2 regions of the Pseudoalteromonas sp. A22 genome follow, and region 1 is predicted to be linked to the other one. Evidence: predicted binding sites of a transcription regulator. Region 1 holds the regulator's gene; the other holds the start of a gene.

What was found. The regulator LexA, encoded in region 1, represses DNA repair genes until DNA is damaged. The targets are predictions, from matches to a motif close to TACTGTATNNNNATACAGTA.
Region 2: ruvC (crossover junction endodeoxyribonuclease RuvC) is a predicted target of LexA. The motif match lies at 7,188-7,207, and genes of this name have one in related genera.

Annotation. Positions count from the first base shown of each region.
Region 1 is NZ_CP047238.1:3,758,904-3,774,973, forward strand. Features, by position in the region: gene GSF04_RS21885 (methyl-accepting chemotaxis protein) at 1-2,217, opposite strand, end outside; gene GSF04_RS21890 (chemotaxis protein CheW) at 2,219-2,740, opposite strand; gene GSF04_RS21895 (chemotaxis protein CheA) at 2,737-4,827, opposite strand; gene GSF04_RS21900 (response regulator) at 4,846-5,208, opposite strand; gene GSF04_RS21905 (STAS domain-containing protein) at 5,218-5,490, opposite strand; gene GSF04_RS21910 (SCO family protein) at 5,646-6,239, opposite strand; gene cyoE (heme o synthase) at 6,236-7,135, opposite strand; partial or broken gene GSF04_RS21920 (COX15/CtaA family protein) at 7,119-8,131, opposite strand; gene GSF04_RS21925 (hypothetical protein) at 8,141-8,632, opposite strand; gene GSF04_RS21930 (SURF1 family protein) at 8,625-9,353, opposite strand; gene GSF04_RS21940 (cytochrome c oxidase subunit 3) at 9,568-10,443, opposite strand; gene GSF04_RS21945 (cytochrome c oxidase assembly protein) at 10,433-11,011, opposite strand; gene ctaD (cytochrome c oxidase subunit I) at 11,011-12,585, opposite strand; gene coxB (cytochrome c oxidase subunit II) at 12,585-13,727, opposite strand; gene lexA (transcriptional repressor LexA) at 14,088-14,702, opposite strand; rRNA gene rrf (5S ribosomal RNA) at 15,041-15,154, opposite strand; rRNA gene GSF04_RS21970 (23S ribosomal RNA) at 15,272-16,070, opposite strand, start outside.
Region 2 is NZ_CP047238.1:2,519,926-2,535,995, forward strand. Features, by position in the region: gene pal (peptidoglycan-associated lipoprotein Pal) at 1-533, opposite strand, end outside; gene tolB (Tol-Pal system beta propeller repeat protein TolB) at 574-1,932, opposite strand; gene tolA (cell envelope integrity protein TolA) at 1,942-2,883, opposite strand; gene tolR (protein TolR) at 2,883-3,311, opposite strand; gene tolQ (protein TolQ) at 3,298-4,002, opposite strand; gene ruvB (Holliday junction branch migration DNA helicase RuvB) at 5,001-6,005, opposite strand; gene ruvA (Holliday junction branch migration protein RuvA) at 6,008-6,625, opposite strand; gene ruvC (crossover junction endodeoxyribonuclease RuvC) at 6,628-7,149, opposite strand; gene aspS (aspartate--tRNA ligase) at 7,273-9,057, opposite strand; gene GSF04_RS16115 (DUF72 domain-containing protein) at 9,308-10,075, shown strand; gene GSF04_RS16120 (hypothetical protein) at 10,178-10,342, shown strand; partial or broken gene GSF04_RS16125 (GFA family protein) at 10,430-10,826, opposite strand; gene GSF04_RS16130 (YgjP-like metallopeptidase domain-containing protein) at 11,415-11,942, shown strand; gene GSF04_RS16135 (M48 family metallopeptidase) at 12,343-13,140, opposite strand; gene GSF04_RS16140 (Bcr/CflA family multidrug efflux MFS transporter) at 13,372-14,577, shown strand; gene GSF04_RS16145 (YSC84-related protein) at 14,633-15,196, opposite strand; gene GSF04_RS16150 (aminotransferase class I/II-fold pyridoxal phosphate-dependent enzyme) at 15,273-16,070, opposite strand, start outside.

The DNA of each region.
Region 1 (16,070 bases):
TTTCGCTGCTGCTGCAGAACGCTGAGCGAGATTGCGCACTTCACCAGCAACCACAGCAAAGCCTCGACCTTGCTCTCCGGCCCGAGCAGCTTCAACGGCTGCGTTTAATGCCAAAAGGTTTGTCTGGAAAGCGATTTCATCAATAACACCTATAATGTCAGCAATTTTCTTACTTGAATCATTAATTTCAGACATGCTTTCAACTGCGCGTGTGACTACTTCGCCGCCTTTGGTCGCCTTGTCACAAGTATCTTCGGCCAACTCATTAGCTACTTTCGCGTTATCTGCATTTTGTCTAACTGTGCTCGTCATTTCTTCCATGCTAGAAGCAGTTTCTTCTAGTGAGGAGGCTTGCTCTTCGGTTCGCTGACTCAAATCCGCGTTACCCTGGGAAATTTCATCAGCACCACTGGCAACTAAATTTGCAGAAGTACGGATCCGACCTAACACCTCAGTTAACTTCTCAGCTGTAGTATTTGCGTCTTTTTTCAGCTTTTCATAAGCCCCACGATAATCGCCTTCAATACGTCTGGTTAAATTACCAGTTGCTAAGGCGTCTAACATGTCCCCCATATCTGTAACCGTTTCATCAACTGTAGACACTAAACTATTTAACCCTTTGGTTAGTCGTAAGTAGAAGCCATCTTTCCCATCTTCTGATAAACGAACACTAAGATTACCGGCATTAGCCGACTGAACTAGGCCATTCACCTCTTTCTCGATCGTGACTTCTTTGGTTCTATCTTCCCATTCGACAACAGTGCCCACGCGTTCGTTATTACCATCAAATATCGGATTCGCGACTAGGCCAAAGGTTCTTCCGCCGACAACAATTTCCGTTTTATACTCGGTTTCAAGCCGAGAGAGCATACTGCGTTGGTGACTTGGGTTACGGTGGAATACATCAATATTCGCCCCCAAAAGATGGTTACTATCAAAATTAGGCAGGTCACGCCTTAAATCACTCTCAGCATTTCTCATCATATCTTTCACTGCACGATTCAAGTAAACGATCTCAAACTGCTCATTTGCTATCATCGTATTCGTTGAAACGTTGTCTAATGCTCTTCGGACGCGCAAGTTTTCAGCTGCGGCAGTTTTTTCTTCCTCTTCACGAACTAAACGCTCTGTTTTGTCGTCCCACTCAACGACAGTACCAATCCGCTTTTTCTCATCATCAAACACAGGGGTCGCAATTAAACCAAAGGTGAAGCCAGCGACTTTGATATCTGTGCTGTATACATCGCTCAGTTTCTCAAGCAGGTTTCTTTGATGGCTGGGGTTTGCATGAAATACATCAATACATTGCCCTACAAGTGTATCCACATCAAAGTTCGGTAATGATTTTCTAAGCTGCGTTTGATTGTCTCTCAGCATTCGCACAACCGAATCATTAACATAAATAATATTCAACCCTTCGTCCGCTAGCATTACGTTTGCCTGACAAACGTCCAGCGCGCTCGATATACGAGCATTGTGGCTCGCCAAATCCGCCTGCTTTTTCTCTAACGCTAATTCTCTTGTAAGGTCTTTCCACTCAACTAAAGTCGCGATCCTTTGTCCTTCATCATCGAAAACAGGCGTGGCAATAAGATCAAAGGTCAAACCTGCCACTTTGATTTGTGTGACATATGGACGGGTCAAATTAGCGAGTATGCCTCTCTGATGGCTAGGGTTTTTATGGAACGTATCAATGTTGGCACCAATCAAGCTATCAACATTAAAACCAGGTAACTCTTGCTGTAACTTAGCCTGATTTTTACGCAGCATACTGGTTACTGAATCGTTCAAATACACAATGTTGAGAGAGGCATCTGCAAGCATAACATTGGCCTGACAGACCTTTAAAGCTAGCAACAAACTATGGCTATGGTCTTGACCATCTACTGCGTCACCATTTAATAAATTAGCAACCGCTTTGTATAAAGATGATTGGCGTGATGCATTACTCGCATTGAGTAAGCTAACATCTTTACTCTCTATCGCGGGAACAATTTCCTCAACATCCTGTAACTTAGAAAGCAGAATGTTTGCGCTTTGCTTAAGTAGTAAAATTGCCAGCACCACACTGACAGCTGCTATAACCATCGCCACATAGGCTTGTGTAGACATATTAATATTCAACATTTGAACACTAATTGCCAAGCCCACAAATATTATGGCACCCGCAATCAGAACTCTATTGTTGAGTTGACTTGCTAATGCTTGATCGCTCATGTTATCCCCCGACAACCAATTGCTCATTCTGCTTTACTTCAAGATCTAATATCTTCTTCAAATTTAAAAGTACGACCATTTTTTCACCAACATTTACAAGTCCTTGTACAAATTGACTATTTTCCGAGTCTTGAAAATCTGGAACATCCTTCGCTGTTTCTTCGTTGATGCTGTATACGTCAGACACCGCATCAACAACTAACCCCATAATTTTTGTTGCCTCTTTTATTACAACGGAGACAACGATAACCACGGTTAGCGCTCCATATTCGATTTGTGGTAAGCCGAATCGAACCCTTAAATCTATGATTGGCACTATCGTGCCACGTAAATTAATCGCACCGTTTACATACATAGGAGCATTTGGAATTGCAGTGACTTCTTCCCACCCTCTTATTTCCTGTACGGCCAGAATATCCATGCCATACTCTTCGCCCGCCATCATAAAGGTGAGAAATTGTGTATCGTCATCTCTGTCTGCAAGCATGACTTGTTCATTAATCGAGGCTTTTTCAGTGATCATGACACCACCTCATCTAACTCTTGTTCTACTAATAACTCTTGAGTTCCTGGACGCTTTAAGCCACTCAGTTTGATAAGACCACTAATATCGACAATTAAAGAGACTCTGCCATCACCTAAAATTGTCGCCCCTGAGATCCCATTTACTTTCTGATAATTCGCTTCAAGACTTTTAATAACGACCTGTTGTTGCGCCAGTAAATCATCCACCAACAATCCCACTTTGTGATTATCACTCTCTACAACTACTAACAGTGTTTTATCCAACTCTTCTATTGCACCACCATGGTTAAATAGTTGATATAGCCTTAGTATTGGTATGTATTCATCTCGTAACCGAAGCACCTCTAAGCCATTACCTACTTTGCTCACTTTTTTAATATCTATTTGTAAAGACTCAACAATAGAAATAAGTGGAATGATGTAGGTATGCTTTGCAACTTTAACCAGTTGACCATCAAGAATGGCCAGCGTTAATGGCAACCTAATTGTAAACGTTGAGCCAACCCCTTTTGCAGAAGTCACTTCAACGCTGCCGTTTAATGCTTGAATATTTCGTCGAACAACATCCATACCCACGCCGCGACCAGAGATATCACTCACTTCATCGGCTGTTGAAAATCCAGGCCTAAAAATAAGTTCATTAACCTCTTCAATAGTCAGCTCATCAGTTGCTTGAATAAGGCCATTGGCAATCGCTTTACTTTTTATTTTTTCGGTATTCAAGCCTCTGCCATCATCCATGATTTCAATCACAATATTTCCACCTTGGTGGAAAGCATTCAGTGTCACCGTACCCACGGGATCTTTTCCGGCTTTAATTCTGTCTTCCGGTGTTTCTAAGCCATGATCCAAAGAGTTTCTTACTAAATGAACCATAGGATCGGAAATCTTTTCCATCACGGTTTTATCTAATTCTGTTTGCTCTCCTAGCAGCTTTAGTTCAACCTGTTTATTCAACTTCTGTGACGTATCTCTTACTAAGCGAGGAAATCGGCTGAAGACAAAACTAATAGGTAACATCCTGATTCGCATTACATTTTCTTGCAAATCTCGCGTATTATGGGCTAATTGAGCGAGGCCTTCTTGCATCGCAGCAAGTGTATTTTCGGTCGGTTCTTGCTCGCCTAATTGAGTCAACATAGCTTGGGTAATAACCAACTCCCCTACCATATTGATAAGCGAATCTACTTTATCAATCCCAACACGGATCGAAGTCGACTCTGCTGATTTCTTACTAGCCTCAGGCTTAGCCTTTGTCGCTGTCGCTGAGGGTGTTTTTGGTACATCAATATTTTGAGTGTCGTTGCTCGACGTTTCTTTCTTCTCACTCTCTGGTTCTGGCGTTGTGGAGACACTCACATCATCTTCAAATAAACCACCACATAAGGTAATAGAAATTTCAGCATCATCCTCAACCCACTCAAATACTTCTTTAATCGCCGACTCTGGATGACTGGTTGTTAAGTATAACCGCCAACTGAGGTAGCAATCCTCTGGATTGAAGTCATCAATTTCAGGTATTGCATCACAAAACGCATGAGTTTCTAAATCCCCCAATTCCGATAGCTCACTTAACATATAGAGCGGTTCGTTACCGGTTTTAAACAAGTGGGGGAGCGGTTTAAAGTCTATTTGATAGGTTTGAGATTCTTGCCCTTGAGGTATGCTATCGGCAGTATCTGAGCTAACACTCTCTTTACCACCTAAAATCTCTTCAAATTTAACTTTCAACTCATTCGCATTGGAAAGATCTGGCTCTTCTTCGGCTTGTAATGCGGTTAGTAAGGCCCTTAAACAATCAACAGATTGGAGCAGCAAATTGACATGTTCAGCGGTCAACTGTCGACGCCCATCCCTGATCTGATCGAGTAAGGTTTCCAACACATGCGTGAAGTTAGCGACAGAAGTAAAACCAAATGTTCCACTGCCACCTTTGATGCTGTGTGCTGCGCGAAATATAGTATTGATCGTTTCTGAGTCTTCATGGCCTGGCTGTAAATTCAGCAGCTCAGCTTCCATGATGTCTAGACCTTCAAAGCTCTCTTCAAAAAAGACATCAAAAAATTGGCTTAAATCAATACTCATATCGACGCCTCTCTGTATCTATCTTATGACTTTTTTCAATACCGCTAGCAATTGTTCAGGGTTGAATGGTTTCACTATCCAACCAGTTGCTCCCGCCGCTTTACCTTCTGTTTTTTTATCCAATCCAGACTCGGTGGTCAGCATTAGTAAAGGGGTGAACTTATAGTTGGGTAGGCTACGCAGCTCCTTAATAAGTGTGATCCCATCCATTACAGGCATGTTTACATCAGAGATCACGGCATCGAACCCTTGTTGCTTGGCAATAGATAGTGCTTCACTGCCATCTTTGGCTTCCGTGACATCAAAACCTGCTTTTTTCAAAGTAAAGCCAACCATTTGGCGCATTGACGCCGAATCATCCACAGCTAAAATCTTTTTCATATTCACCTCTTAATTTTCAATACTATGGAATAAATAATGGGTTAATCCCAACTCATTTACCGCCTGCGCTAAAGCGTCACTTTCACCATGCCATACAATTTTATGTTCTAACGAGAGCAAGTGTTTTTGCACGGCACAGAGCAGTTGTATAGATGCTGTGTCGGCTCTTTGCACTTCACTAATATCAATCGTGATGTCTGATGTTTCCATAGAGTCCTGGAAAATCTGATGGTACAGGCTTTCCACATGGTTAATCGCCATTTCAGGTGGAAGTTTCAACATGAGCTGAAGACTATCCTTGTAAAAATGAGTAATAAAATTAGCTTAGACCGTGATGGTAAAAATGCCACAAAGATTGATTAAAAATCCGCAAATAATTAAAGCGTTAGAGGTAAGATAGTACAACGACACTGGGGTCGACCAGTGTCGATATAAGACTAATTGATGATCTTCTCTAGGTCAGCGAGAAGTAGTTTGTCATCGATTGTAGGGACAGCTCCAGCTGTATGTGTAGGTTTGAAAATAGCCTCAAGCTGACCTTTTGGGTTAATTAATGCTACAGACGCACTATGATCAACATAATACTCTTCTGTCTGTTCCTGATTTATTGCGTAGATTAAACCGAGATCTCTCACAAAAGGAAATAAAGCCGAATGCTCGGCAGATACCGCTTTAAAATCAGGATCAAAGTGCTTGATGTAGGCCAAACGCTTCTCTTCAGTATCTCGGTTAGGATCGACCGATACAAACCATACTTGTAAGTCACCTTTGCTTTTTACGGATTGATATACGTGAGTTAATTTCAACAACGTCATTGGACACACGTCGGGACAGCTGGTGTAACCCAAAAACAGCAAATTCCATTTACCGGTAAAGTCTTGGTTTGAGACAACCTCACCGTATTGATCCCTTAATTCAAACGCATTCACGTCCTTAGGCTTTGGATACCAAACCACTTTTTCAGAGACATCTGGTGCAGGCCCACAACCAAACAGAATTAACATAGAGATAATTAAGATAAATTTTTTCATATAAATGCTTTATCCACAAAGAGTGCAATGAACACTATCAAAAGATGCCAGATAGAGAAATAAAATACCCTCATAGCATACTCTAAACTATTTGTTCTCATAAGCTTGGTGGCTTTGTAAATAAAAGCGACATTTGCCATGCCAGAGACCAACAAATAGATCCAACCAGACATTCCCACTAGGTAAGGTAGCAAACAGACTAAAGTTAAAATGATGGTATAAAATAGCACACAGAGTTTTGTAAATTCGTTTCCATGCGTTACTGGTAACATGGGGACTTCGGCTTTTTCGTAGTCTCGTTTACGAGCAATAGCTAATGCCCAAAAGTGGGGAGGTGTCCAAGCAAAAATGATCATTACTAACAACCAAGGTCCTGCACCAAGCTGACCAGTCTCACTGACCCAACCTAGCAAGGGTGGCATCGCTCCTGCTAACCCCCCAATTACTATGTTTTGAGGTGTTGCGCGCTTTAACAATAACGTATAAACCACGGCATAACCGAATAGCGCGGCTAAGGTAAGTAGCGCACATAACTGATTGGCGAAAATAGTTAATAGAGCATACCCAGAAATAGCGAGGCCCGTCGCAAAGATTAACGCTGATGATACAGAAACAGAGTCTGTCGCTAACGGTCGGTTTCGTGTTCGCGCCATCTTTTTATCTATTTCTCTATCCACGATATGATTTACAGCTGCTGCACTACTTGAAAGTAAACCAATGCCAAACAAACTCATTAATTGTGCCAATAATGTTTTATCACTTTGTGGTGCTAACATCATCCCGACCCAAGCAGTAATAACCAACATACATACCACTTTGAACTTACACATGCCAAAGTAGGCTTTGAATAAAGTAGTTGCTTTTTGAAGCTCTGAAAAACTAGTTAATTGAAGCATATTTTACTCCTACTTTTTGCGTCAGGCTGATAAAGAAACACAATTTCACCATTGCTAATAACACCATTGCTGCCATGAAGTTATGGAATAAGGTTAACAACAGAGGAAATTGGAAGTGTACGATTGCCCCCCCACCAAAACCTGTATCGCAACCAAAGTTAACACAACAAGTGCTGAGCGTCGGAGTAAGCGGTTTTGACCAGCTCTAAGGAGTGGCCAACATGCAGCAAGTAGCGTTAAAACGGTAATAACTGCCCATATCCGATGGATAAAGTGAATAGATACTCTAGATTCGAATGGCAAAACACCAAACTCATAAGTCGCTGAAGCTTCAGGAAGTGTGAATAAACTCTGCCAAGAGAAAAGTTGAAGATTGTCACATAGCGGCAACCCTGTACAATGTGGAGCAGCATAATTGGCTGCAAGCCATCCACCTAGCGCAATTTGTATAATCAACACACCAAGAGCCACATAACATAAACGACAGGTAAGGCTAGTTACACTAGCAGTAATAGTGGTGTATTTCAGCCTTAAAACCAATAACACCAGCAATGCAAGAATACTAAACCCACCTAGTAAATGACCCATCACAATGACTGGCTGTAAATTCATCGTCACGGTCCACATCCCAAGTGCCCCTTGAAATAACACAAGCAATAGCAGTAAGTAGTAGTGACGATTAGGGCTTTTTGTTTTTTGCTTCTTGAACAGCCTTATGCATGCAAGTGCCAAAATAAGTAACCCGAGGAAACTGGCAAAATAGCGATGGATCATTTCAATCCATGCTTTTTCTGCTTCTATTTCTAAATGTGGAAAACTGTCTTTAGCCGCAGATAGTTCATGAGTCTCATTTGGTACTGTTAAAAAGCCGTAACACCCAGGCCAATCTGGACATCCAAGTCCCGCATCACTTAAACGTGTGAAGGCGCCAAGTGTCACTACCGTTATTGCGACGAAACAGGCAAATATTGCGATTTTTATTCTTACCTTGGACATATTTACCTCCTAACTTGAACGAGAGTAGTTCAATAATTTCTTCAGATCACTCAGTAGCCCTTTTTGTACATTTCGCATTTCTTCTAAGCTTGCTACTGGTGCATACTTAAGTACAAATAACCCCTTTTTATCAACCAGGTAGAGATAGTTGTCATCTAACTGGTTGAGGTATATCGGCAAAGAAGTAGCGTACTCAATACCTTTTTCATTTCGCTCTTGTAATACCACGAGCGATACTTTCTGCTGGTTTTTCCCCAGCGCTAAATACAAATTAGGTAAGCTATCTAGTAGTAAAGAACATTGCTTATTACACTGCTTTGGTCGCTGATAAACGATACTCCACTCAGTATCTAAAACCAGCTCTGATTGGCGAACCTCCTGACTTAAAAATTCACCGTGATTAGTCGTGCTATGTGGTATCCAGCCGACCTTCAAGGCAACAAATGCCAATAGTAAGGGGAATATAAACAGCCCTATAAACCATGCCGCGCTTTTAGACATCTTTATTCTCCTTTTTTGAAAGTTTCCAGCCAATCACTACCGCGGCCAAGGCAATAAGCAACCACTGTAAAGCATAAGCTTCATGTTTTTGCGGTGACATTACGACCGGTTGATAATGGGGCTCAGTCCCTGCAAATCTGTTTTTAGTCATGTAGGCAATTAGAGGTAAAAGAGGTTTACCTGACTCCGCAGATAAGTAATCAACATCAATATACTGAATCACAGATTGTTTTGTTGCCTCCTCAGCCGCAGACTTAGCTAAGGTGAACCGCTTACTAGCACTAGATTTGATATAGACAGGTAGAGAAACGGTGTCACTTGGAAGAGAAAAAACGGTAGGCACGCGACTAGCCTGCTGTGGCACAAAACCTAAATTAACAGCTAGATACTCATCAGTTTCGGAAATTTTTATAATACCAATTACATCAAAACCGACTCGGCCTTTCACGACTTGATTATCTAGATACCAAACCGCATCGCCTACAAAATTCCCTGTAATCGACACTTCAGCATTAACATATTGCGTGAGCGGCTGGGATGTTGCTGGCTGCTCATTAGCTAAGCCTAGCGATTTTTCAATCTCAACTTTATGCTGCAACACATGTTTTTGCTGCGCTCTTTGCCACTGCCAATAAGAGAGCGAGCCACATAAAAGAACAACGATTAATGCTGCCAATATGGGGGGTTTTGATCTACCTTTAAAAAGTGCACCTAAATCCATCGGACACCCCTTATGATTAAAATTATTATTGTTGTACTGCTACTACTCGTTTTTCTAAATCTATTTAGAGCTATGCTAGTCATGCTCAAGTCAGAGCAACAAGAGTCGATGGCGAGGCTATTGCAACAAAGAGTTTATGCATCAATAGCTGTCGTACTTCTAATCTGTCTTGCTGCTCAATTTGGCTTTATAAAACTACACTCTTCACCCGTTGTTACAACACATAAACAAATACAAACAGGCACAACCAAACAACATCAACAAAATGCCAATACCAAGCCCCAGCTTGAAAAGCAAAGTGATTCTTAGCGGTAAAGTGACCCTTCAACACCCTGATCCATATAACGAAAAGAATAACCGCACCAAGTGTGACATGGAAGCCATGAAATCCTGTCAGTAAAAAGAATGTATTACCGTAAACCCCCGACTGGAGAGTTAGCCCCAGATCTTGATAAGCGTGAATATACTCTTCCACTTGCAAGGTTAAGAATGCGACGCCAAGTAGTACTGTTAATCCTAAGAATGCCTTCACTTTCGCCCTTTGCTCTTTTTCTAAAGCTACGTGGGCAAAGCTAAGCGTTACTGATGATGCTAATAGAATAATCGTATTGATCAGCGGAAGTCCCTGCCAACCCATAGCTTGAGTGACAGTTCCATCTGGAGTTGTGAGCAATGGCCATACAGCTTCAAATTGAGGCCATAAAACCTCGTTGGTGCTGGCGTTATTACTTGCACCGCCTAACCACGGCACAGCTATCATTCGTGCATAAAAAAGTGCACCAAAAAAAGCAGCAAAAAACATAACTTCGGAAAAGATAAACCATCCCATTCCTTGCTTGAACGAACGATCCATTTGGGCAGAATATAATCCAGTTTGAGATTCTTGGATCACATTCCTGAACCAACCAAAAATCATATAGATCAGCACAGCAATACCCACGAGCAGTAGCATTACTCCACTATTACTGGTTGATTTAAGTTGAATAATCGTTAAGCCAGCGCCAACAGCGATAAAGAAAAGTGCAAAAGCCCCGACGATTGGCCATGGACTTTGCTCAGGCACATAATATTTTTCTTGTTCATGGTTCATATTTGAACTCCTCTCGAGCGGCTAGCATATTCAGTCCATCACTGTTTTGTTTGCTAACTCGCTCTGTAATATCAAACAACGTATATGAAAGCGTGAGTTCCTCAACATCACTTGGGAGCTCCGTATCTACATAGAACCTCAAGACAAACTCAACTTCTTCTTTGCCTTTCATTGGTTGCTGATCAAAACAAAAGCAGGCCATTTTGTGTAAATACTTTGCCGCTTTCCCTGGAGACACTGAAGGGATCGCTTGCAACACACGCTCACTATCACTCAAGTTTTTTGCAATGAATTTGACATCGGTTAGCTTACCGGGTTGAACTCTAACCGAGTGCTCGACTGCATCGACCTTAAATGGCGCCTGGCTTTGACTGTGCGTTGTGAAGCTCACATCTACTTGTCGACTTTGCGCAATTGACTCGCTCTGCTTTGCGATTTCCATGGATGGCTTACCATTTAGGCCTGTGACATCACAAAAAACGTCATATAGAGGAACCAGTGCAAAGGCAAAAGCAAACATACCTAGCGTCAACAAAATAAGCTTCTTAAGCAGGCGTCCATGTTGCATTACTTAATCTCCGGTGGCGTTGAAAAGGTATGATAAGGAGCCGGAGATGGTACTTGCCACTCTAATCCCTCTGCCCCATCCCATACTTTCCCAGAGGCCTGCTCTCCACCTTTTATACATTTATAAACCACTGCAACAAACAACAGTTGAGAAAGACCGAATGCAAACCCTCCGATACTAATGATCGCGTTGAAATCAGCGAACTGTAGAGCATAATCAGGGATCCGCCTTGGCATGCCAGCAAGACCAACAAAGTGCATTGGGAAGAACAGTACGTTCACACTAACCAAGGAGAGCCAAAAGTGAAATTTAGCCAATTTGATATCAAACATGTACCCTGTCCACTTTGGTAACCAATAATATGCGGCGGCCATTATTGAGAATATAGCTCCCGTAACTAACACGTAATGGAAATGCGCGACAACGAAGTAGGTATCGTGATATTGGAAATCTGCAGGCGTAATTGCTAACATCAAACCGGAAAATCCGCCAATTGTGAAAAGTACGATAAACGCAATGGCAAAAAGCATGGGCACCTCAAAACTAATAGCACCTCGCCACATTGTAGCTACCCAATTAAAAACCTTAACGCCAGTAGGCACTGATATGAGCATAGTTGCATACATAAAAAACAACTCACCAGCTAAAGGCATGCCCGTAGTAAACATATGATGAGCCCAAACGACGAACGACAACAGAGCAATTGAAGCGGTTGCATAAACCATTGATGCATAGCCAAACAGTTTCTTTCTTGAAAATGTCGGTACTATCGTAGAGATTATGCCGAAGGCAGGTAATATCATGATGTACACTTCAGGATGACCAAAGAACCAGAATATATGCTGGAACATAACAGGATCACCACCACCTGCTGCATCAAAAAAGCTCGTTCCAAAGAACTTATCAGTCAATACCATAGTCACAGCGCCAGCGAGTACGGGCATAACAGCAATCAGAAGAAATGCAGTTATCAGCCAAGTCCAGACAAATAAAGGCAACTTCATCCATGTCATACCTGGAGCTCTAAGATTGACGATGGTCACGATAACGTTGATAGCACCCATAATAGAGCTAATGCCCATTATATGGATCGCAAAAACAAAAAATGCAGTATTGTCATTGCTGTACGTTGTAGATAGTGGCGCATAAAAAGTCCAACCGAAAGCAGGCCCGCCGCCTTCCAAAAATAACGACATCAGTAAAATTGCAAATGCAAAGGGGAGTATCCAAAAACTCCAGTTATTCATTCTCGGTAACGCCATATCAGGAGCACCAATCATCATTGGGATCATCCAGTTGGCAAGACCAGTAAATGCGGGCATTACTGCGCCAAATACCATTATTAGTCCATGTACTGTCGTCATTTGATTAAAAAAATGCGGATCTACAAGCTGTAACCCAGGTTGGAAAAGCTCGGCTCGGATCACCATAGCCATAGCACCACCAATTAAAAACATGGTTAGTGAGAACAATAAATACAGAGTTCCAATGTCTTTATGATTAGTGGTAAACAGCCAGCGCTTTAAGCCTTTTGGAGCTGTATGGTGTGAATGTTCTTCTACGATGGCACTCATTACTTACCCTCCTCTAATGCATCTATCTCACGCTGTATTTGGCTTGGCTGAATAACATCGCCGGTGTCATTACCCCAACTATTTCTTTTATAGGTGATAACCCCCGCTATCTGCTTGATTGTTAATTGCTTTGCGAAAGATTGCATCGCAGTTCCTGGGCGACCTAAAAGTAGAATATCTATATGAGCTTTAATATCTCCAGTGACGACTTTACTCCCTTTCATTGCAGGGAAGACACCTGGTAGCCCAAGCCCGGTTGGTTGATGGCAAGCTGCGCAATAAGCCATGTAAGTTTGTTCACCAACCTCCATTAACTCTTCTTTCGAAAGGGTTTGTTGGGCAACTGCTTGTGACTCAGCCTCTGCTTTTGCTTTTTCAGCTTTAGCATCGTTGAGCCAACTATCAAATTTATCGGGACTTACGGCCTCGACAACGACAGGCATAAAGCCATGATCTTTGCCACATAATTCAGCACATTGGCCTCTGTAAATTCCTTCATCGTTTACCTTTGTCCATGCCTCATTTATAAAGCCTGGATTGGCATCCTTCTTCACCGCAAAATCGGGCACCCACCAAGAATGGATGACATCATCTGAGGTCATCAAAAAGCGAACTTTCCTATCGGTGGGAATAACTAAATGCTTATCAACTTCAAGCAGGTAATTTTCATTTTTTTCTTTGAGATCACTAATTTCATCTTTCGGAGTAGAGAGCAAAGAATAGAATTCAACATCATGCCCCATATACTCATAGTGCCATTTCCACTGAGAGCCTGTGACCTTAATGGTCAGATCAGCTTTACTCGTGTCTTCCATAGCAATAAGCGTTTTTGTGGCTGGTATTGCCATACCAATGAGTATCAGGAAAGGAATTGCTGTCCAAAGTATTTCCACTTTGGTGCTTTCATGAAATTGCGCTGCAACAACGCCTTTTGACTTTCTGTGTTTTATAAGCGCCCAAAACATAATCCCGAATACAATAACCCCAATGACGCAACATATTAGAAATATGGTCATGTGAAGCTCATACACTTGATGACTAATGTCTGTAACACCTTGCCTCATATTGTAAGCGCTGTTAGCAAGTGAGGGCATGGCGATTAGCACTGCGATGAATGCTACAACTAATCGACAAATTTTCATTTGACGTCTCCTTCAAGACAACTCGTGGTTGTCTTTTGTTATTATTGGATGACTGTCATATTGTCTATTTGTACATAGACTTACTGCACGACTATTAACCAATTAGTCAAAAAACAAACAAATTGCAAGATTTTCGAGAAGACCGACTTTAGAATCAAAACTGGGAACTATAGGGGGTAAAACAAAGAATGATGAAAAATAGTGTATAAAGATCAGAAAACTAAAAATATTACTAAATGATTAAAGTCACTATAATCATCCTACTTTCACATAGTTAGAAAAGTTAATTATCACTTTTTAAACAAAATATAGTTAAAGCAAGCGCAACTTTATATTTAACGCTACACTCGCTCTCATAAACTACATCCAGTCAGCACTTCGGATAACGCCGACAGCTAACCCTTCAATGGAGAAATTTTGATGCTCTAGATCCACTTCAATCGCTTTAAATTCTTCATTCTCAGCATGCAATAAAACTTTCTTCCCTTTCTTTTCAAAGCGTTTAACTGTCACGTCCTCTTCTACGCGAGCCACTATCACTTGGCCATTTTCAGCCACCTGAGTGCTGTGAACAGCTAGTAGATCACCATCCATAATGCCAATATCCTTCATGCTCATACCATTAACTCTTAAAAGGTAATCAGCATTAGGTTTAAAAAAACTCGCATCTACATTACAGTGGCTCTCTACATGTTGCTCTGCCAGAATAGGCTCACCAGCAGCAACACGGCCAATAATAGGTAAACCAAGTTGTTCGGATTCATCCTCTACAAGTCGAATCCCTCGGCTTGCGCCTGGGACCATTTCGATAACTCCCTTTTTCGCAAGCGCCTTAAGATGCTCTTCCGCTGCATTTGCACTCTTAAAACCCAAAGCATCAGCTATTTCAGCACGAGTTGGAGGCATGCCAGTATCTTTTATGAATACTTTTATTAATTCAAAGATTTGTTCTTGTCGTTTTGTTAGAGGACGCATTAACTGGTGTTCCATACAGTGGTTTATTTACTGTAAGTATATACAGCTCAAAAAAAATCGCAAATGTTTCTTTATTCGACATATTTTAAGTGTATTTGCTAATAGCATTAATTAGAGCACCATTAAACAAGAAGTGAAGTCTGTGCCTCAGAGCATAACCTACGACTCTACGCAATAAGAAATAGATTATTAAGATTTAGGGCTGATTAACCACCACCTACCATGTTGCACTATGCTGATACTGTGGTGGGAGTGGGAGCGAGTTCATCTCGCGAGGTTTTCAAATCACACATAGCAAAAAACCCGTCACATTGCTGCAACGGGTTTCTCTTATTTGGCCCTGGCGATGTTCTACTTTCACATGGGTAATCCACACTATCATCGACGCTGTTTTGTTTCACTTCTGAGTTCGGCATGGGGTCAGGTGGGTCCAAAACGCTATAGTCACCAGGAAATTCTGTTCATCAATGAAGTCTCCCTCATCAATGTAAATCCGGAAAAAGCTATTAAATTCTTTTGTCTACTTTAGTCTATTAACTTCTGTCGCTTATAAACCACTTTGGCGTTGTATGGTTAAGCCTCACGGGTAATTAGTACGAGTTAGCTTAATGCCTCACAGCACTTCCACATCTCGCCTATCAACGTTGTAGTCTTCAACGGCCCTTCAGTTGACTCTAAGTCAAAGTGAGAACTCATCTCGAGGCCTGCTTCCCGCTTAGATGCTTTCAGCGGTTATCAGTTCCGAACGTAGCTACCGGGCAATGCAATTGGCATCACAACCCGAACACCAGCGGTTCGTCCACTCCGGTCCTCTCGTACTAGGAGCAGCCCCTCTCAATTCTCAAACGCCCACGGCAGATAGGGACCGAACTGTCTCACGACGTTCTAAACCCAGCTCGCGTACCACTTTAAATGGCGAACAGCCATACCCTTGGGACCGACTTCAGCCCCAGGATGTGATGAGCCGACATCGAGGTGCCAAACACCGCCGTCGATATGAACTCTTGGGCGGTATCAGCCTGTTATCCCCGGAGTACCTTTTATCCGTTGAGCGATGGCCCTTCCATTCAGAACCACCGGATCACTATGACCTACTTTCGTACCTGCTCGACGTGTCTGTCTCGCAGTTAAGCTTGCTTCTACCATTACACTAACCGTACGATGTCCGACCGTACTTAGCAAACCTTCGTGCTCCTCCGTTACTCTTTGGGAGGAGACCGCCCCAGTCAAACTACCCACCAGGCACTGTCCTCAACCCCGATTCAGGGGCCTAAGTTAGAACATCAACACTACAAGGGTGGTATTTCAAGGTCGGCTCCACAGAAACTAGCGTCTCTGCTTCAAAGCCTCCCACCTATCCTACACATG
Region 2 (16,070 bases), 1.2 Mb from region 1:
TAGTACACTAATACCGCGCGACGGTTCTTAGCGAACGCTTCTTCTGTACGTGACTTAATCATTGGTTTTTCTTCACCATAGCTCACTACAGAGATTTGGCTGTCAGAAACACCAAGGCTTTGAAGGTATTTAGCCACTGATTTACCACGGCTCTCACCTAGTGCGATGTTGTACTCTGGCGTACCACGCTCATCAGCGTGACCTTCAACAAGTACTTTCACGCTTGGGTTTTTCACTAGGAAATCAGCGTGCGCTTGAAGTAGTTCAGCATATTTGCTCTGAATAGTAGATTTATCAAAATCGAAGTAAACGATCTGTTCTTGACGTAGGGCTTCATATTTCTCACGTAGTTTTTCTTCCGCAGATTTCTCGCGAGACATAGTGTTTACATCAACAGTGTTGTCTTGTGTGGTTGCCGCTTGGTTGCTTTCGCTAGCCGCGCCCTCATCAACACTTGAAGATGAGCTACATGCTGCAAGTGTCATCACTGGCAACGCGACCATTAAGGCTTTTAGAGTTTTGTTAAGTTGCATCGAGTATATTCCTATATCTTTATAAATCTAACCAGCAAAATTACTGTAAAAACGGCGACCAGGCTGGTGCCTTAACTTGACCGTCCAAGACAGGTAACCTTGCCTTGAAACGACCATCCATAGACACCAATGCCAATACCTGCTTATTATTGTGCAAGGTGCTGTATATTATCATCGAACCATTTGGTGCAATACTCGGAGACTCATCTAGTCTCGTACGAGTTAGCACTTGAAACAGCCCGGAATCTAATTCTTTTTTCGCAATGTGGTAACGGCCCAGCGTACGGTTAACCATAATCAGACGTTTACCATCTGGCGTGATCGAACCTGCTAAGTTCATGTCGCCGTCGAACGTAACTCGCTTAGACCTACCAGTTTTTAAATTTAACTTATAAATCTGAGCATTACCACCCCTTTCAGATGTATACACAATTTCTTGACCGTTTGGATGCCAAGAAGGCTCAGTATCTATACTACGATGACGAGTTAAGCGTGTTTCTTGACGAGTTTTCAGGTCAATTAGATATACTTCTGTCGCACCACCTGAGTCCTTAGAGAGTACTGCAAGTAATTTAGTTCCATCAGGAGAAAACTGTGGTGCGCCATTAATACCAGGGTGACTTGTGACAAGTTCGCGTTTTCCAGTGTAAATATCTTGAATGTAAATTTGCGATTGGCGATTTTCAAAAGTCACGTACGCAAGTTTGTTTGCATCCGGCGACCATGCAGGAGACATTAACGGCTCTTTGGAGCGCAATAACACCTGCTCGTTGTAACCGTCATAATCGGCAACAACCAATTGGTATGGCTTATCTTGGCCATCACGTACGATGACGTAGGCAATCTTAGTTCTAAATGCGCCTCTTTCACCCGTTAAGGCTTCATATACTACATCGCTGATTTGGTGCGCATAGTTTCTAAAGCCCGTACTGCTAACAATACTTTGGCGTCCTTCAAGCACATGGTCGTCGCTTTGCATTAAGCGACCATTTGACATAATGCGAGTTTCACCACCAGTAAGCTGTGCTCTGATCACGTCAATCAGTTCATACTTTACCAAGTAGCGTCCAGCAGATTGCTGGGTCACTGTGCCTACAACTACCGCTTCAACCCCCGCATCGACCCATGCAGCGTAGTCGATTTCTGAGTCAGTTGTAGGTAATTGAGGCATGTCAGCCTCAGCAACGGGCTTAAATTTACCGCTGCGCATCAAGTCTGCAGAAATAACGTCACTTAAACTCGACGGCATTTCACCAGTGCCATTATATTTAAATGGTACAATTGCGATGGGTCTGGCACTGTCTACCCCTTCTGTTATCACAATTTCAAGTGCGGCTTGCGCAAACTGTGATACACCCAGAGTAAAAACCAGCAATAAGGTTGTGAACTTCTTTAGCATGTTCGTCCTTTAAAAATTTGGTTTAATTGTTAAATTGATATTCTTAAGCTGTTCAAACACGTCTTTATCTTTAGAAACAGGTAAAGTATCAGCCATTTTCACAGCACGGATAGCAGCTTCACAAACTAGCTTGTCGCCACCCAATGACTCTACATGCGTCACAAGGCCGTTAAAGGCGAGACGAATGTTTACTCGGCATTGTTTACCTTTCATCGTTTCATCGATAAGCAAGTTAGCTTGAATGCGTTGCATGATAAGTGCTTTAAACTTATCCACTTCACTCAATACTTGCTGTTGCCGGATCTTCGCTCTTGCTGCCTGTTCCTTAGCAAGCTGATCACGCAGCATTTGTTCTTCAAGTGCCTTTTGACGTTGACGCTCGGCTTCTTCCGCTTTTCGTTTTTCCTCAGCTTCGCGACGTTTCCTCGCCTCTTCAGCTTTTCTTAAGCGATCTTCCTCAGCTTGGCGCTGAGCTGCAGCCTTTTTAGCAGCTTCTTCCGCAGCGGCTTTTTCAGCTCTCGCTTTATCAGCCTGCTCACGTTGTTTTTTCTCAATTTCGCGAGCGCGTTTGGCTTGCGCCTCAGCTTGGCGAGTCTCTTCCAACTTAGCTTGACGCTCTTGCTCCAGCTTTTTAATGCGCCGTGCTTCGGCTTCGCGGTCTTTTCTAGCTTGCTGCGCACGTCGCTCAAGATCGCGAATACGGCGATCTTCAGCAGCTTGCTTTTCTTCTTCACGCTTTTTTAAATCCGCAATCTTTTTCTCAACCGCTTGCTGATCAACCGACACAGCAGAAACCGCCCTTTCAGGCTTTTGATCTTTTTGCTGTGGATTTAAGGTGACTTCCATCACAGTGGGTGTATCAACTTGAAAATTTGCCGTAGCAAATAGCAGGCCGCCAATTGCACCATGAAGCAATACTGACTTAACTACGCTGCTAGATAATGAACTCATTACTCATCCTCAAATGATTTAGTCATTAGGCCAACAGAAGGAACACCCGCTTTTTTCAAGAAGTCCATTAAATAAAGTACTTCTTGATACGACACTCTGCCTGAACCTTTAATCATTACAGGGGTATCTGGATTTTGTTCTAACTTAAGTTTAATCACCGCAGCTACTTCTACTGCATCCATTGGTGCTTCAGGGTCCGTACCAACAGTCACAAAATAGCGACCTTCAGCATCAATGGTGGCAATAATCGGTGGCGAGTCTTTGGTTTCAACCAATTCAGACTCTTCCATCTGGGGTAAGTCTACTTTTACGCCGTGTTGGATAAGTGGAGCCGTTGCCATAAAGATGATCAACAGCACCAACATAACATCAATATAAGGAACGACGTTGATCTCCGCGACGGGACGACGTTTCTTACGCTGATACATTTTGTTTTGCCTCTACTTGTGTTGCAGCCTGACGATAAAGGATATTAGCGAACTCTTCCATAAAGTTAATGTACTGAGTTTCTAGCTTTTCTACATTTTTAGCAAATCGGTTATACGCCATAACCGCTGGAATTGCCGCAAACAGACCCATGGCTGTTGCAATCAACGCCTCAGCAATACCTGGTGCAACCATTTGCAGTGTCGCTTGTTTCACTTCGCCAAGCGCGATGAAAGCATTCATGATCCCCCAAACGGTACCAAATAGACCGATGTAAGGACTGATAGAGCCAACTGTTGCTAAAAAAGAAAGGCTTGATTCTAACTTTTCAATTTCACGAGAAAGCGCGACACGCATTGAACGGTGAGTACCTTCAACAACAATTGAAGGAGATTGGATATTGCCTTTTTTATGCTTTGCAAACTCTTTAAAGCCGGATACAAATAGCGCTTCTAGTCCTGACGCGCTACCAGTCCTTGCAGCTATTTCATTATAGAGTTTGCTAAGATCCATACCGGACCAAAATTTTTGCTCGAAATTCTTTGATTGGCTTTGGGCTTGAGAAATGACAGTTTTACGTTGAAAAATAATTGCCCAAGAAGCAATAGACAATCCCACCAGGGTCAACATAACAAGTTGTACCAAAAAGCTGGCTTTTAAAATTAGATCGACAAAATTTAGTCCCGATTCCACGTTATTATACTCCCAAAAGTGTTTCGGCAATGGTAGCCATTTATATTCTTGCGCTCTACCGAGCAATATCTAGAGATAGACTAGATTTACTACCAAAAGGTTCAGCTAGTTTAACCACACTACAAATACCTTACAATCTCAATACTGCGAATTCATTGTATTTGACGATAAATAGAGCAAAACAGTGTAACTCCCTTTGCTTTACCCAAACTTAAGCAAATTCGACAATCTCCATCACAGCCTCTAAATATGGCCCAAAACTGCATAAAATAGGAGTTTTATGCACAAATAGAGAATAAAACCTCAAAAAACAGATTGGTCTTACCAATTAACAACAGATTATCTAATATTTACATTTTGCGCATTTAACATACAAAACCATATTTTACATAAACTTACATGAATACTTCACCACATTTAAGCTCACTTTTTAACCTTAGCAAAAACTTTGATATTAGTTTTTTTTATCTGAAAAAAGAATTTTTCTAGTTTGATGAAAAATCAAAACCTCTTTAATATACACCCTGTACTGAGCGAGCAGCTGAAGTTTCAGCAAAGCACAGTTACTTGCAATAGGATTCTGATTTTTCGTATTGCTTAGATGACGCATTTTGTGGATAAAACCCAAAGTAACTCATCTTGTTCCCTGGATTACTTCCTTCAACTTGTTGTTTTGCCCGCATTATTTGCGGGCTTTTTTTTGCCTGAAATTTGGCACAAGCTCAACATTACGCTCCACGCTTTCTTTAACACTCGGTCATTTTGCGGTTTTTATTTAGTGTTTGGCTTAAAAGACGAGGCAATCTACAAATTGTTTAAGCAACATATAACCCACACAGGTAAGTTACCTCAGCAGTGATGGATCTTGCTTGAATTTAGCTGACACAAAATAATGGATTTGTGCAAACGCGATTTGCAATAAGTGAGTGTAGAAATGAAATAGCCGAGTGAATACTCGGCTATTATGAAGAATAAAGCTGTTCGTTACCCAACTTAGATCATTCTGGCTTGCTTAGCTCAAAATGCATATAGGCTTTGTCAGAGACAATACGCCCTCTTGGCGTGCGTTGAATAAAGCCTTGTTGGATCAAAAATGGTTCTATCACATCTTCGATGGTTTCTTTTTCTTCTCCAATTGCCGCAGCAAGGTTATCCAGACCAACCGGGCCACCGGTAAACTTTTCAATGATTGCTAGCAGATATTTGCGGTCCATATAATCGAAGCCACATTTATCAACATCGACCATATCCAGCGCTAAGTGCGCAATCTCTTCAGTGATAGAGCCATCGCCCTTCACTTCAGCAAAGTCTCTTACCCTGCGTAGTAAACGATTTGCTATTCGTGGTGTACCGCGCGCTCGACGCGCCACTTCAGTTGCGCCCGACTCGCTGATCTCTAGATTTAAATGATACGCTGAGCGAGTCACAATCGAAGACAAGTCCGCAACCGAGTAAAACTCCAAGCGCTGCACAATACCAAAACGGTCTCTTAATGGTGAGGTTAATGAGCCGGCACGTGTCGTTGCGCCAACCAAAGTAAAAGGCGGTAAATCCAGTTTAATCGAGCGTGCAGCTGGGCCTTCACCAATCATGATGTCTAATTGGTAGTCTTCCATAGCAGGATAGAGAATTTCTTCCACCTGAGGGCTTAAACGATGGATCTCATCAATAAATAACACATCCCCTTCTTCAAGGTTAGTGAGTAATGCGGCTAAATCCCCTGCTTTTTCAAGCACAGGTCCTGAGGTAGTTTTAATATTAACCTCAAGCTCGTTTGCGACAATGTTTGCAAGCGTGGTTTTACCTAAACCTGGCGGACCAAATATCAGCAAGTGATCTAAGGCTTCCTGTCTTGAACGTGCCGCCGCAATAAAAATTTCCATTTGCTTTTTGACATGTGGCTGACCAGTATAATCATTTAGTAATTTAGGTCTAATCGCCCTATCCACTAAATCTTCATTACCTTGGATCTCAGGTTCAATTAATCTATCTGCTTCAATCATAGTTACATCATCGATTTAAGAGCGTCTTTAATGATACTCTCGGTCGTCATGCCTTCTCTGTTTACGGCTTTTACCGCTTTTTGTGCTTGAACTTGTTTATACCCTAATGCCATTAAGGCTGCAATCGCTTCATCTGCTGGGGTATCACTTACCGTCGGATGCTCTTGCGGCGCAAGTACAGCGGCATCGCTAAACGGTGTGAGTAAGTCATTGCCAAAGTCTTTTAGCTTATCTTTCATTTCAAGCACTAGGCGCTCAGCGGTCTTTTTACCAACTCCTGGGATCTTAACCAAAGTCGTTGCATCGCCATGATTCACGCAGCTAACAAATTGCTCTGCCGACATGCCCGACAAAATCGCAAGTCCGAGTTTTGGACCGACTCCGTTCGCTTTAATTAACGTTCTAAACAATGCACGTGCGATCTTGGTATTAAAACCAAACAGTAACTGCGCATCTTCACGTACTACAAAGTGAGTAAATACTGAAACCGGCTCGCCCACGCTCGGTAATTCATAAAAACAAGTCATAGGCATTTGCACTTCATAACCTACACCTGCAACATCAATTAATATCTCTGGTGGCTGCTTTTCTAACAGTGTTCCGCTTAATTTTCCTATCATGGTTATCTCAACCTTCCTCTTACGGTTTTACGCGCTGCGCCTGCCATTTTTATTAAGTTTTGCCTTGAGTGCGCGTGACAAATCGCCACCGCCAACGCATCTGCAGCATCAGCTTGGGGTGTGCCAGGCAGCTTTAATATGCGCTTTACCATTTCCTGTACTTGGGCTTTGTCTGCACCACCGGTACCCGCAACGGCTTGTTTAACTTGCCTTGCCGAATATTCACTCACAACCACTGACTGCATGGTCGCGGCAACTATAGCCGCACCTCGCGCTTGACCAAGTTTTAAGGCTGAACTTGGATTATGCGCAACGAACACTTGCTCAATCGCAAAGTCGCTCGGCGAAAACTGCTCTATGAGCTGTGTGATCCCTTGATAGATCATTTTTAATCGAGTGGGAAAGTCATGTTCACCAACTTTAATGCAACCGCTCCCCAAATATTGGAACTTTGCACCTTGGTGAGCAATCACACCATAGCCTGTAAATCTTGACCCTGGATCAATTCCTAAAATGACAGCCAAACGCATCGTCTCTTGGTTTTTTGGTTATAATGCCAAAATACTGTATAGATTACCAGTTATAAGCTAGTTCATCTGATCAAAAAAGGCGACCTAAGTCGCCTCTTTTATATCTGGTTGACGAACTTACTCGCCTTCACCTTGCTCTACTAACTGCTTTTCTATTGAGATAGCAAGCTCTTTTAGCGCATCTGGGTTTGCAGGGCTTGGCGCATCAGTCATCAAGCACGACGCTTGCGTTGTTTTCGGGAACGCAATAACGTCACGGATGTTGTCAGTGCCACACAGTAACATCACTAAACGGTCAAGACCGAATGCCAAACCTGCGTGCGGAGGCGTGCCATACTTCAGAGCATCGAGTAAGAAACCAAACTTCTCTTGCTGCTCAGACTCTTCAATACCTAGGATCCTGAACGCCGCTTGTTGCATTTCGTTGTTGTGAATACGAACCGAACCGCCACCGACTTCGTAGCCGTTAAGTACCATATCGTATGCATCAGAAAGTGTACCTGCTGGATTTGCTTCAAGGTCCGCAGCACTTACGCCTTTAGGCGCAGTAAACGGGTGGTGTACCGCGTGTAAGTTACCTTCGTCGTCTTCTTCAAACATCGGGAAGTCAACAACCCAAAGTGGTGCCCATTTAGTTAGATCAGTGATTTCTAAATCAAGACCAATCTTCAGACGTAGCGCGCCCATGGCTTCGTTTACAGTATTACGCTTGTCTGCGCCGAATAGAATAATGTCACCTGTGTTTGCACCTGTGCGTTCAAGCAGTGCATTGATCACTTCTTCATTCAAGAACTTAGCGATTGGTGACTGTACGCCTTCGATACCCGCCTCACGGTCATTCACTTTCATCCATGCAAGGCCTTTCGCACCGTAAATACCTACAAACTTAGTGTATTCATCGATTTGCTTACGTGAAAGTTGTGCGCCACCTGGTACTGACAGTACTGCAACACGACCTTTTTCGTCGTTCGCAGGGCCGCTTAGTACTTTAAATTCAACATCTTTTACGATGTCTGCAACGTCGATAAGCTCAAGCGGGTTACGTAGGTCTGGTTTATCTGAACCATATTTGCTCATCGCTTCGCTGTATGGCATCACAGGGAACTCACCCAAATCAACGTCTAGGAAAGACTGCCACATTTCACGGATCATTTTTTCTGTCACGCCACGAACTTGATCTGAGCTCATAAATGAGGTTTCGATATCTATTTGAGTGAACTCTGGCTGGCGATCGGCACGTAAGTCTTCATCACGGAAACACTTTACGATTTGATAGTAACGGTCAAAACCAGACATCATTAGTAGCTGCTTAAATAGCTGCGGCGACTGCGGTAGCGCATAGAAACTGCCTTTGTGAACACGACTTGGTACTAGATAGTCGCGCGCGCCTTCAGGTGTTGCTTTAGTTAGTACTGGCGTTTCAATGTCTAAGAATGCATTTTCATCCAAGAAACGACGCACAAAGCTACTCGCTTTAGCACGCATCTTAATGCGATCGCTCATTTCTAGACGGCGTAGGTCTAAATAACGGTATTTAAGACGACGCTCTTCAGAGTTTTGCTGATTGAAGTCAAGCGGTAATGGTTCTGAACGGTTGATAATGGTTAAGCCAGTACCTAAGATCTCAACTTCACCCGTTGCCATGTCTTTGTTAACTTGGCTTTCAGGACGCGCACGGACAACACCTTTGATCTGAACACAGAACTCTTGGCGCAACGTATTCGCTTTATCCATTAAGCCTTCCACTTCAGGATCGAATACCACTTGCACAAGTCCTTCTCTATCTCTTAAATCGACAAAGATTAGGCCGCCAAGGTCACGACGTTTATTGATCCAACCGCATAGTTCTACTTCTTGATCAACGTGGCTTTTGTTTAAGTTTCCGCAATATATTGAGCGCATAGTTTTCCTGTCTCTCAGTTACACCAAGCGGTAACTGGCATTAATATGAAAAATTATCGGCGATTATATAAAAATACCCGACTTGATGTCATCCTTGATCCCGTTTTGTTTCTAAATTTCGTGAACTTTATTACACTGACACCACCATTTAAACGAAACAAGCTCAATTATGTTATACCTTGGCTGCCCACAGTGGAGTTCAGCTCACTGGAAAGGACGCTTTTTTACGACTCACTGCCAAAGCAATAGAATGCTCCAAGAATATGGGCAAATATTCAACTCTGTTGAAGGCAACACCAGCTTTTATGCTGATCCCAAACCTAACACCATTGAAAAGTGGCGAAATGATGTGCCTGAGCACTTTCGTTTCACCTTTAAAATTCCTAAGCGCTTTTCCCATGAAATGGCGCTGCAAAACTGTCAGCAAGGCATAAGCCATTGGTTGCAGCTATTTGAACCTATTTTCGACAAACTGGGGATGGTGATGCTACAGCTGCCTAAAGCATGCGGTCCAGAACATTTGCCAAAAATAATCGACTTTTGTTCATTATTACCTAAAGAGCTGCAACTAGGCATCGAGGTACGTCATTTAGGGTTTTTCGACAAGTCGGATAACGAACGACGTTTTAACCAATTTTTAATGGCAAATAGTTACAACCGCATCATGATGGACACACGACCTTTATTCAGCGAACCTGCAAACACCCAAGCGATCATTGATGCTCAACAAAAAAAGCCGAGAGTGCCATTACATGTGATAGCAACTAGTAACTCACCAATGATACGTTATGTTGGTTGTTCAGACTTAGAAGCCAATCGCGCCTTTTACCGCCCTTGGCTCGCCAAGATAAATCACTGGTTGGATGAAGGGAAAACACCCTATGTGTTTTTCCATACCGCGGATAATTATGATGCCCCCATACTAGCCAAGCAATTTATAAATGACCTACAAAGGAAGGACATCACATTGGGTTTATTCCCCGCTGAACAACAACCTCAACAAAATAGTTTTTTGTGAACTTTCACAATAGCTTGCAACCAAGTGTAAAATATACTAGCTTGTTCAGTGAATAGAAACACATACAAGCAACCCTGCTTATTTACAAAAAGGAAATTATAAATGATAAAATTAAACAAAAAGAAATTAAAAGCGCTTTCAGAAAACAAGCAAACATTACCTAACAACGCTACTCGAAAAATTGCTGGTGGAATATCTGGTGATCATGTTTGTTGTTTTTCAGAAGGCTGTCAAGACCAAATTGCTGTTGCACCTGCTGGTAACTAACTCATTGCGTAATAATGCCTTCTAAAAGTGGCGCAAGCGTGTCTCTTGCGCCACTTTTAACACTCAATACGTACATTTTTCAGTTAGCTATTTAGCACGACTTGGCTCAAATTCTTCGTAGTGAGGTAAGCTCGCATCGAGACCTTCCAAATTCGCTTTGCTGGTAACAAAGTTGTGAGACATAGGTCGATATCCGAGTCTGATATACCTAATCGTAATCTGAATTTGTCTGGTAAGTCGTCATTGGAACTAAACAGAGGTGATGCACAGTGCGCACAAAAATCACGTTTACGTCCAATTTAAAATACTTCATGTTTTCAGCCTCTTTTACCACGTTCAATTCATAGGTATTTACAAATCCATTAGTCGCATATGCAGTAACGATAGGCTTACGACACAATGAACAGTGGCAGTGGATAATATCGTTAATTTTACCGATAATTTGCAGCTCAAGTTGGCCACATAAACAACCTGCCTGATACATCAAGCTCTTCTTGAAACTATTCGTGTTTGTTTTTTAATACATTATACTGCTCGACATGATTTGTTCTAGAAGTAACCACATGGGATTTCACTCGCTATTTTTTTCATTACCCAGACACCATTCAATCGTAAGTTGAACAACTTATTACCTCGGGGCAAATTAAATCGTACTCGAACGTAAGTATCCTCTCGGCCATCAATTACAAAACGAAAAAGCCTTATATGAGTTTCACCAATCAGCTAAAGCAAGCGCTTTAAGCGCTACTGGAAGTACTGGTTGTACATGAGCTTGCATATTTCAAAGAAAAGGATGTGCGACATTCCTAACAACCGACTTTTCAGCTAAATGTTGTCAACTTATGTATAACGATTGTGGGTCAACATCACTAACTGTTTAGCTCATAAGAAATAAAATCATGAACTTTCGTTTGTGTCTGAAATAAAAATAAAGATTAAATTTTTTGACCTTATACTCAACAATAAGATAACGCTATCGAGAGCTCAGCGATTAGCTGTTGTCACTATCAGAATAAAAATAAGTAAGGTACAATTTTCTTTATTCATCTTTCTAAGCTTAAAAACACAAAGAATGCCATCTTCAAAAGTAAAATTAGCTCCGTTAAAGTATCTATCGTCATACTCACTTGAAGTGCAAGATCAAGTCAGAACGATGATTGAGCAAGATACACTAGGTCAATTTTTACTTAAGAAGCACCCCAAAGTGCATGATATTAAAAACGATAAATTGCTTCGTGAATATGTCATAAATTTAAAGAACACTCACTTACGGAAGTCCTCTCCATTAAGTAAAGTTATTTACGATAAAAAAATCCATGCTGTAAATAACGCTCTGGGCTTGCATACATTTATTTCAAGAGTTCAGGGAAATAAGTTAAAGAGTAAAAATGAAATACGAATTAGTGATATTTTCAAAACAGCACCTGAGGTGTTTTTAGAGATGATTGTTGTTCATGAGTTAGCCCACATCAGAATAAAGCAACACGATAAGGCATTTTATCAATTGTGCCAGCATATGCTCCCTAACTACCATCAGCTAGAGTTTGAAATGCGTGTATACCTAACTCAACTAGAATTAAAAGGTCAAATTTACAAATAAAAATCAAATTTTGATATTTATTTGAATGAGTGTGATTACCAAGAACTAGATAAGTTTGACTGTCGCAAACTGAGGGTTATAACTACATAACGCTTATTACCTGAGCCGAATTTACGCCCAATTTAGCTCAATTTATAAACGTGATGGCTCACTTTAAAACTCTCATCCTTCATAAAGAATGCGCTACCAAACTTGACTCATCGAAGTTAAATAGCGGAGTACTCGATAGCTATTACTGAATCTCACTCTAGTACAACTGTTTAGCAAGCAGCCTTGATTCAAGCATATGGAGCCCCACTATCATCAACTTGAGCTAGAGTTACGGCTATTTATGCTGATGTGTGAAACGGAAGGCAACACCAATTACACTTAACTGAAGGGTAATTGGTGTTTTGAGAAATTAGCGTTTACAGCTTGGTGCAAAACCACCCGTACGCGCTTTGTTAGCGGTTGCTTGGGCAGTTGTCATGTTTGCTTGTAATTGCTTAATTCGATTTTCAGGCGCAGGGTGCGTCGACATAAATTCTGGTGGACGCTGTTCGCTCATTTTCGCCATATTTTGCCAAAGCGCAACCGAGCCTTCAGGATTAAAGCCAGCCTTAGCCATTAGATCTAAGCCGATAACGTCCGCTTCGCTTTCATGAGAGCGGCTAAATGGCAGTGCCACACCATACTGCGCACCAAGACCTAATCCCTGCATAATGGCATTGCGATATTCGATATTATTCATTTCAAGCACCGCCGCACCTGCTTGCAGACCAAACTGCAACACACTGTTTTGCGATACGCGCTCATTAGCGTGTTCAGCAATAACGTGCCCTACTTCATGACCCATCACCGCCGCAAGTTGATCTTGGTTTTCTGCAACTTTGAGAATCCCCGTATGAACCCCGATTTTACCGCCGGGTAGCGCAAATGCATTGGCAGAGTCATCTTCAAAGACCACAACTTCCCATTGCTGGTTTGCGTAGTTTGTTGGGAGTTGTGCTATCAAGGCATTTGCAATACACTTAACATAGCGATTGGTTTTAGCATCAGTATCGACTTTTTGCTCTTGCTTCATTTGTTCAAAGCTTGCAACACCCATTTGGTCCATTTGCTGCTCGGAATAGAGTGCTAACTGAGTGCGTCCGGTAGGCGATGTTTTGCAGCCAGCAAGCGTTGCTGCCACAGCTATCGCGAGAACCAGTTTTTTCATAACTTGTTCCTTTTCTTATTTTATAACTTAAGTTTCTCTAAGTTTACCGCAATTTCGTCACTTAACGAGACTAACTTAGTACAATATAAAAAATTTTTCATGAACTTCTGCTGATCAAAACGCCGTCTTTTCGTTGCTCTACTCTAGTGCACCGAGTTCCATCTCCATATAAAGCGTCTCTGATTGGTGTATTTATTCTGCTTAACATTAATAAGGTAACAATACCAACCTATGAAGTCATCAACACTCCCAGCAATACTCTTGCCATTACTGGCTAGTATTGTCGCGATAACGCCTTTGGCTATCGACTTGTATCTCCCCGCGATGCTTGCGATTGCAGACAGCTTGAATAGCCCGCTTGAGCAAGTACAGGTTTCTCTTAGTAGCTATTTAGCAGGTTATGCTGTCGGCATGATGGTGTTTGGCCCCCTTGCAGATAGATTCTCAAGACAGACGTTAGCTATTTGGGGCTTGGTCGGCTTTACCGCATCGTCAATTGGGCTTGCGCTAACGAATGACATAGATATGTTTTGCTTCTTACGGGTCGTTCAAGCATTTTGTGGTGCCGCAGCAACAGTCGTTGTACCAGGCGTGATCCGCTATTATTACAAAGAGCATACAGCCAAAGGGATGTCTTATGTTTCAATGATCATGATGATCGCGCCACTAATTGCTCCCTCACTTGGTGCGCTGATCTTGTTGTACTTTGATTGGCACGCCATTTTTTGGTTTTTAGCGGTTTATGCTGTACTCGTTATCATCGCATTACAGTTTTTCTGTATTGCAATTCCGACCAAAGCCGATGTACCGCTTAGCTTATCGTTTTTCTTAAAAAGCTATCGTATTGTGTTAACACAAAAGAAGGCCCGCTACGATATTCTTTCTTCGATGCTGGCATCATTCGCATTCTTTTGTTTTTTAACCTCAGTTTCATTTATTTATCTTGAGTATTATGGCGTGTCGGAGCAGCTGTTTGGAGTGTTATTCGCCATGAATGTGATTGCATTGATGCTCGGTAACTTTGCCAACACGCGTTTAGTGCCAAGGCTTGGTTCTAGGAGAATGCTCAATATCGGTCTTGCGATTGGTGTCGTCTGCTCCACGATCTTAGTCATACTCAGTAGCCAATCAGTCTCGGTTTGGGTGCTAGCTTCTGCCATTGCACCTTTGATGATGAGTTTGGGGATCATTGCCAGCAACGCTGATGCACTGATATTACTGAGTTTTGAACATCAAACCGGTACCGCTACCGCGGTGATAGGCACGCTACGATTTGGTAGTGGCGCTTTGGTCGGCCCTTTACTTGCACTCGCGGTTCCTGAGTCACCTTTGCCATTCTCAAGCTTTATGTTCGCTGCCATTGTGCTGACTATCGTCTGCCAATTGTTAAACAGGCGTTTTGAGAAAAGTGTCAACGCTACAGAAATCAAAAAATAATACACAAAAAGCCCCGACTTGCGGGGCTTTTCTCTAAAATTGTTATTAGATCAGGTTAATTTAGTTCTTTATCTTTCCAGAACTTGGTACCTTTTACTGTTGCTTGCAGTGCCAAACCACTTTCAGTAAAGGTGTACACTGTAACATCGCCATAATAGGCTTCGCCTTCTACCGACGCACCTTTTTTAGCCGCTTTCGCTGCAGCATCTGCATTTCCGCCAAACGTCCAGCCTGAAGTAACAAACTTATTCATTGCTTCAGGAGTATGGAATACCATCACAATACGATAATCTTTTACACCTAGACCAAGGCCTACACCACCTTCAGCCATGTTCATATAAGTGTTACTTCCTACCGCTTTATCGTGTACGACACCGTAACCTGTTCCAGCTGCAACAAATAGCAGATTAATATTGGCATTAGAAAAAACAGCATAGCCCGGCGCTGCCGCAATTTGCGAACGCGTATCTGGCTTTTTGCTGTAAAGCTGAGTAAGTACATCGTTTTTCATATCTAGGATGGCACGTTGCTTTTCAACCTTGTCACCATCGCCCATTGAAGCACATGCACTAAGCATGACGGCCAAAAAGCCAGCCATTAAATGTTTAACGTTTACCATAGGTTTTTCCTTTCCTGCATTAATTGTGAAAATAACACTACCTATCATAGACGCTTAGTTTGAATGCTGGATTAATTTAGAGGTATGTTTCGAGTCTTGCCAAACCAGCGGCAAAGTTGCGCTTACCCGTACCTAAACGGAAGTGGCACTCACTCTCCAATAGAAATAACTTTGCGGGTAACAATAGCGTGTTCGAGGTCTCTGCAAATTGACGTGACCACTTTTCAGGATCCTTTACTGAATTAATCTTCAGCAATGACAACACACCGCCATGCGGCTCAACCCAAGTTACTTTTTGCGAGTATAAACTGACAAATTCACGCATCAATTGGACGTTGTTTGCAATGATTTTCGCATTATACGCTAAGATAGTTTCACTATGCAGTAATGCGGTCGTCGCCAATAAATCATCCACTTTACTGCCACAAATGCTTAAGTAGCTTTTACCAGCCAACAGCGCATCCGCTAGTGCTTTCGAACCGCAAATTGCCCACCCTACTCGGACGCCAGGCAAGCCCATGCTTTTGGATAATACACCTAACGTAATCGACCGCGGATAAGCCGAAAAGCGCCCACTTACTGCGCGGTCATCGCCATGCCTCTGTGCTGATACTTCATCACTTAAAATGTAAGCACCACACTGCTCTGCTAGCTGCTGTATTTGTCCAACTTCTTTGTCAGTCAAGCCTGTGCCCGTTGGATTATGAGGGGCATTGACGATAATGAGTTTGGTTTTTGTCGTCACTGCGTTTTTGAGTCTTTCTATATCAACCTGCCAGTTGTCCTCTTCTCGCAATGGCACCGTGTTGACGATAGCGCCAAACTGTTTGGGGAGTTTTGCAAGCGATGGGTAACTTGGCGTACAGACCACCAC